Regions from separate parts of the Kitasatospora sp. NPDC059648 genome, predicted to be linked through region 1. Evidence: riboswitches for the same ligand, from Rfam matches in the RefSeq annotation. Region 1 holds a riboswitch; each other region holds the start of a gene.
The links. A riboswitch is a leader RNA that binds a small molecule or an ion and turns the genes downstream of it on or off. The one in region 1 is predicted to bind S-adenosylmethionine.
Positions count from the first base shown of each region.

Region 2: another riboswitch for S-adenosylmethionine. It lies ahead of ACFV1W_RS20905 (IclR family transcriptional regulator); the one in region 1 lies ahead of thrC (threonine synthase).
Region 3: another riboswitch for S-adenosylmethionine. It lies ahead of ACFV1W_RS11780 (aminotransferase class V-fold PLP-dependent enzyme); the one in region 1 lies ahead of thrC (threonine synthase).

Region 1 is NZ_JBHWDU010000001.1:71,771-74,027, reverse strand. It holds gene ACFV1W_RS00370 (ubiquitin-like small modifier protein 1) at 1-44, opposite strand, end outside; gene thrC (threonine synthase) at 71-1,351, opposite strand; SAM riboswitch class I at 1,369-1,504, opposite strand; gene ACFV1W_RS00360 (glucosyl-3-phosphoglycerate synthase) at 1,648-2,257, shown strand, end outside.
Region 2 is NZ_JBHWDU010000033.1:64,663-66,919, reverse strand. It holds gene ACFV1W_RS20910 (class I SAM-dependent methyltransferase) at 1-468, shown strand, start outside; SAM riboswitch class I at 560-702, shown strand; gene ACFV1W_RS20905 (IclR family transcriptional regulator) at 912-1,625, shown strand; gene ACFV1W_RS20900 (hypothetical protein) at 1,643-2,137, opposite strand; gene ACFV1W_RS20895 (RNA polymerase sigma factor) at 2,134-2,257, opposite strand, start outside.
Region 3 is NZ_JBHWDU010000014.1:62,794-65,050, forward strand. It holds gene trpD (anthranilate phosphoribosyltransferase) at 1-830, shown strand, start outside; SAM riboswitch class IV at 964-1,081, shown strand; gene ACFV1W_RS11780 (aminotransferase class V-fold PLP-dependent enzyme) at 1,134-2,257, shown strand, end outside.

The sequences.
Region 1 (2,257 bases):
GTGTAGGTGCGCAGGATGGTGGGGATGCGGACGTTGGCGCTCATGGCTCTCCTAGCGGGAGTGGGGTGGTTCAGGCGGACGCGAGGCCGGCGGCGCGGAAGGAGTCCAGCGTCGGGCGGATCACGGTGGTCATCCCGGCCTCGGAGACGGCGTCCAGCGTCTTCAGGCCGTCGCCGGTGTTGATCGCGACGGTTTCCTTGGCCGGGTCCAGCTGCCCGGTCTCGACCAGCTTCTTCAGCACGCCGACCGTCACCCCGCCCGCGGTCTCGGCGAAGATGCCCTCGGTCCGGGCCAGCAGCCGGATCGCCGCCACGACCTCCGCGTCCGTGACGTCCTCGACCGCCCCGCCCGTCCGGCGGGCGATGTCCAGCACGTACGGGCCGTCCGCCGGGTTGCCGATCGCCAGCGACTTGGCGATGGTGTCCGGCTTCACCGGCCTGATCACGTCCCGGCCGGCCTTGAACGCGGCCGACACCGGCGAGCAGCCCTCCGCCTGGGCGCCGAAGATCCGGTACGGCCGGTCCTCCACCAGGCCCAGCTCGACCAGCTCCTGCAGTCCCTTGTCGATCTTCGTCAGCTGCGAGCCCGAGGCGATCGGGACGACGATCTGCTCCGGCAGCCGCCAGCCCAGCTGCTCGCAGATCTCGTACGCCAGCGTCTTGGAGCCCTCGCCGTAGTACGGCCGCAGGTTGACGTTGACGAAGCCCCAGCCCTCGCCGGCCGGGTCCCCGATCAGCTCCGAGCAGAAGCGGTTCACGTCGTCGTAGCTGCCGTCGATGCCGACCAGCTCACCGCCGTACACCCCGGCCATCACGACCTTGCCCTGCTCCAGGTCGTGCGGGATGAAGACGCACGAGCGGAACCCGGCCCGGGCCGCGGCCGCGCCCACCGCGCCGGCCAGGTTGCCGGTCGAGGAGCAGGACAGCGTGGTGTACCCGAACGCCCGGGCCGCCTCGATCGCGCAGGCCACCACCCGGTCCTTGAACGAGTGGGTCGGATTGCCGGAGTCGTCCTTCACGTGCAGCTGCGCGGTGAACCCGAGCTCCCGCCCCAGGTTGTCCGCCTTCACCAGCGGGGTCCAGCCGGGGTTCAGGTTGGGCTTCGAGGCCACGTCGGCCGGAACCGGCAGCAGCGGCGCGTAGCGCCAGATGGACGCGGGGCCGGACTCGATCCGCTTGCGCAGCTCCTCGGCGCCCTCACCGCCGAACTCGTAGGCGATCTCCAGCGGCCCGAAGCACTCCAGGCAGGCGAAGCTGGGGCCGAGCGGAAAGCGGGTGCCGCACTCCCGACAGGACAGCGCGGCGGCGGGGCCGAGGTCGACGGAAAAGGGTGCGGCGGTGTCGATAGCCATGATGGCGGAGGCCTCTCTCCTCATCTTCCCCGTGGCGCGGTCGCACCACGGGCCGGAATTGGCACCTGTCCCGCCGGGGCCTGTCGACGACAGCCGAGCGAGAAGGTTGCCGGGACGTCAACGGGCCGTTCCCTCAGTCCCTCTGGATGAGCATGTGAAGTTATGGTTCAGCGGCGACCCCGGCGTGCAAAGGTCCATCCGCTGTACGAAGACTGTATCCGAAGGCGTCCGCCCCGAAAGGGACCGTCCGCCAAGCGAGATGGCCCGTTCCACCCAGCCCGCCGAGGAGAGTCACCGTGCCCGCCGAACCGACCCCCGCACTCCTCCCGCAGGCGGCGTCCTGGCTCCGCCGCCGCTCGTGGAGCGCGGCCGACCGGCCGGTGCACACCCTGCTGGACGCCAAGCGGCGCACCGGCCGCACCGTCAGCGTCGTCCTCCCCGCGCTCGACGAGGAGGCCACCGTCGGCGACATCGTCCGCACCATCCGCCGCGAGCTGATCGAGCGGATCCCCCTCGTCGACGAACTCGTCGTGGTCGACTCCGGCTCCACCGACGACACCGCCGCCGTCGCCGCCGCGGCCGGCGCCCGGGTGGAGCACCGCGACGCGATCCTCCCCCGGCTGCCCGCCGTCCCCGGCAAGGGCGAGGTGCTCTGGCGCTCCCTGCTGGTCACCCGCGGCGACATCGTCTGCTTCGTCGACGCCGACCTGCGCGAGTTCGACCCGGCCTTCGTCTCCGGCATCATCGGCCCGCTGCTGACCGACGAGGAGATCCAACTGGTCAAGGCCATGTACGACCGCCCCCTGGAGACCGAGTCCGGCGCGATCGTCCCGGCGGGAGGCGGCCGGGTCACCGAACTCGTCGCCCGCCCCCTGCTCAACCTCCACTGGCCGGAACTCGCCGGTT
Region 2 (2,257 bases), on a different contig from region 1:
GCCGCCCCGCCCGAGCCGGGCGACCTGGTCCACCTCTCCCACGTGCTCTACTACGTCCCGGAACCGGACTGGTTCCCCACCGTCACCCGCGCCCTGGACTGGACGGCCCCCGGCGGCGTCCTCCTGGTCGTCCTGCAGAACCCTGACAGCCCCTGCATGCGGATGGCCGCCCACTTCACCGGCGTCCACTACGACCTGCGTCCCCTCCTCGACCGCCTGCGCGTCCGGCACCCGTCCCACGGCTACGCCCTGGAGACCCTCGCCCTCCACTACCGCACGTCCCACCTCGCCGAAGCCGTCGACGTCGCCGAGTTCATGGTCAACGTCGCGGACCTCGTCACCCTCGACGCCCGCCCGACCAGGGGCGCCCTCACCGCCTACGTCCGGCAGCACTTCGCCCGGCCCGACGGCGGCTACGCCATCGGCCACTCCCAGGACATGCTGATCGTCCGCCGCGCCCGGGCGTGACCGGCCCCTCGCCGAGGTCGGGTGGGCGCGGGGTGTGCGGTCCGGGGAGAAGTTTGGCGGGGCGCCCGGGAAGTCTTGTATGGTTCGTCGCGAATCATCCAGAGGGGTGGAGGGACCGGCCCTACGAAGCCCCGGCAACTCCCCGTTCGATCCGGCGTCCGAAGTACGCGCCGTGCCGTCCGGGATCAGTGCCAACTCCGGCCTGTCGCCAACGTGGCGCGGGAAAGATGAGGAGACACGGTGCTCTCTGTGCTGTCCTTCGCCCGGGCGCTTCCCGCCCAGGCCCTTTCGCGTACCCGTCTCGTGTCCGGCGCAGGTAATCGGCCGCTTCCGCAGGCCTGTCCTCGCTGACCACCCCGCTCCCCGCCCCACCGGAGCGCCCGTGTGCCGGACCAACCCGCGGCCCACGGGATTCGAGACTGGAGTACCCGTCCATGGAGAACGTGGAGAACACGAGCGGCGTCGGCGTGCTCGACAAGATCACCTCGATCCTCGGCACCCTGGAGGCCGGTCCGGCCACCCTGGCCGGACTCGTCGACGCCACCGGCCTGGCGCGGCCGACCGCCCACCGGATCGCCGTCGCGCTGGAACACCACCGCCTGCTCGGCAGGGACACGCAGGGCCGGTTCGTCCTCGGTCCGAGACTCGCCGAGCTCTCGGCGGCCGCCGGTGAGGACCACCTGCTGGCAGCGGCCGGCTCGGTCCTCACCCAACTGCGCGACCTCACCGGCGAGACCGCCCAGCTCTACCGCCGGCAGGGCGACGTGCGGATCTGCGTGGCGGCGGCCGAGCGCCTCTTCGGGCTGCGCGACACCGTCCCGGTGGGCCTCGCCCTGCCGATGAAGGTCGGGTCCGCGGCCCAGGTCCTGCTGGCCTGGGAGGAGCCCGAGCGCCTCCACCGCGGCCTCCAGGGCGCCCGCTTCACCGCCACCGCGCTGAGCGGTGTACGGCGCCGCGGCTGGGCCCAGTCCATCGGCGAGCGCGAACCCGGGGTGGCCTCGGTGTCCGCACCCGTGCGCGGCCCGTCCAACCGGGTGGTCGCGGCGGTGTCCGTCTCGGGTCCGATCGAACGGCTCACCCGCCACCCCGGCGCCCGGCTGTCCCAGGCCGTCGTCGAGGCGGCGGCCCGGCTCACCGAGGCCCTGCACCGGTCCTGACCGGCAGCCCGGTGTCCCTACTCCTCGTCGAGCAGGGCGGCGAACCGCGCCAGCGGATCCCCGGTGAACGGGCGCAGCGCCGGGGCGAGGAGGCGCGCGCCGGGGAACCGCAGGCCGCCCAGGAAGGCGAAGCGGGTGGTGCGGTCGCTCTCCGGGCGGGCCGCCATCCCGCCGAGCACCAGGCGGCTCTGCATCAGGCACCAGCCGGGTGCGAGGTCGATCCTGAACGCCGCCCGGAGCCGGGTGCGGCCGTGGATCCGGGCCTGGAGCGAAGCCGCCGACAGCGAACCGGAAGGTGCGGGGCGGACGAGTCGCACCGTGCGGACGTCGGGGATCCAGAGCGGCATCGTGCGCTCCAGGTCCTGGGCGAGCGCCCAGACCCGCTCGAACGGCGCGTCGAGGACGGTCTCGCCGATCCGGGCCGCCCCCGGCGCGGTCGCGGCGATCACGTGCAGCCGCCGGACCGGGTCGAAGTCGGCGACGGGCCACTGCGGCATCGGGGTGTCGGTCACTGCTGCCACGCCTTTCGGAAGCTGAGTCGGGCCCGGGAGAGCCGGGACTTGACCGTCCCGGGCGCGACCGCGAGCAGCGCCGCGGTCTGACGTTCGTCCAGCCCCTCCAGGTCGCGCATC
Region 3 (2,257 bases), on a different contig from region 1:
CCGAGCCGCTGCACATCCCCGGCCCGGCGGTCGACATCGTCGGCACCGGTGGCGACCGGGCGAAGACCGTCAACATCTCCACCATGTCGGCGATCGTCGCGGCCGCCGCCGGGGCGAAGGTGGTCAAGCACGGCAACCGGGCCGCCTCATCCTCCAGCGGCTCCTCGGACGTGCTGGAGAAACTCGGGGTGGCACTCGACCTGTCGGCCCGGCGGGTGGCCGAGGTGGCCGAGGAGGTCGGGCTCACCTTCTGCTTCGCGGCGAAGTTCCACCCCTCCATGCGGCACGCGGCCACCGCGCGGCGCGACCTCGGCGTGCCGACCGCCTTCAACATCCTCGGCCCGCTGACCAATCCGGCGAAGGTCACCTCGCATGCCATCGGCTGCTTCGACACCCGGCTCGCCGGGCTGATCGCGGGCGTGCTGGCCCGGCGCGGGGCGACGGCGCTGGTGTTCCGCGGCGACGACGGGCTGGACGAGCTGACCATCACCACCACCTCGCGGGTGTGGGTGGTGCGCGACGGGCTGGTCACCGAGACCGCCTTCGATCCGCGGGACGTCGGCATCGAGCTGGTCGGCATCGAGACGCTGCGCGGGGCCGACGCCGCGTACAACGCCGAGGTCGCGCGCCGGCTGCTGGCCGGGGAGCGCGGGCCGGTGCGGGACGCCGTCCTGCTGAACACGGCGGCGGCGCTGGTCGCGATGGACCTCGGCGACGCGCCGCTGACGGAGCAGCTCGCGGCCGCCATGGTCCGGGCGGCCGAGGCGATCGACTCGGGCGCGGCGCAGGACCTGCTGCGGCGCTGGTCGGAGGCCACCAGCCGGATCTGAGGCGGTGGTTGAGGGCCCGGGCCGATGCGTCGGCGCCGGGTCCGAGCGCTCCGGAGGTGGGCGGGCGAGAACACCGTCCGGATGGTGGATACCTGTTTGACCGTCCGACGGACCCGACCTAGAGTCTTCGCCAGGTCATGAGTGACAGCGCGAAGCCCCAGCTGGCTGTCCGGCAACCCTCCGTCCGTGGCGGGGTGCCCTGGGTGAGGACCGGGTCGCCGGGCAAACCGTCCGTGCGACAAGCGCGGACACCGGACGACGAGCACTCCCGGGGTCCCTCACCCCTAGAAGGAGTGCACCCTCATGTCCGTCTCCCTCGATCTCCACGCTCCGCTCGCCGTCCTCGGCCACGACGTCCAGGTGCCGCTCGCCAGCGGAGAGAAGGTCGGTTACGCGGCGCTCGACTACGCGGCCAGCGCGCCGGCGCTCCAGCGGGTCTGGGACGACGTCGCCGCCTACGCGCCGTACTACGGCAGCGTGCACCGGGGCGCCGGGTACCTCTCGCAGCTGTCCACCGACCTGTTCGAGCAGAGCCGCCGGACCGTCGCCGAGTTCCTCGACCTGCGCGAGGGCGACCAGGTGGTCTTCACCCGCGCCACCACCGACTCGCTCAACCTGCTGGCCTCGGCCGTGCCGGCCGGCACCCGGGTGTTCGCCTTCGAGACCGAGCACCACGCCTCGCTGCTGCCCTGGGCGCACGCCGGGCTGGAGGTCGGCTACCTGCGGGCGCCGCGCTCGCGGGCCGAGGCGGTGGCTGCGCTGGAGGCGGCGCTCGCCGCGGCGCCCGAGGGGCCGAAGCTGCTGTGCGTCACCGGCGCCTCAAACGTGACCGGCGAGCTGTGGCCGGTGGCCGAGCTGACCGAGACCGCGCACCGGTACGGCGCCCGGGTGGTGCTGGACGCCGCCCAGCTGGCCCCGCACCACCGGGTCTCGGTGCGCGAGCTGGGCGTGGACTGGATCGCCTTCTCCGGCCACAAGCTGTACGCCCCGTTCGGCGCCGGGGTGCTGGCCGGGCGGGCGGACTGGCTGGACGCGGCCGAGCCGTACCTGGCCGGCGGCGGGGCGACCCGGACGGTCGCCCGGGAGCCGGACGGCTCGGTGGCGGTGCAGTGGCACACCGGCCCGGCCCGGCACGAGGCCGGCTCGCCGAACGTCATCGGCGCCTACGCGATCGCCTCGGCCTGCCGGGCGCTGACCGAGGCCGGCTTCGACGCGCTGGAGGCCCGGGAGCGGCAGCTGGTCGATCGGCTGACGGCGGGGCTGGCGGAGATCCCGGAGGTCAAGGTGCTGAACCTGTTCGGCGAGGGCTCCGCCCGGGTGGGGGTGCTGTCCTTCGTCGTCCGGGGCTGGAACAGCTCGCACTTCTCGGCCGCGCTGTCCGCCGAGTACGGCATCGGGGTGCGCGACGGGCTGTTCTGCGCCCACCC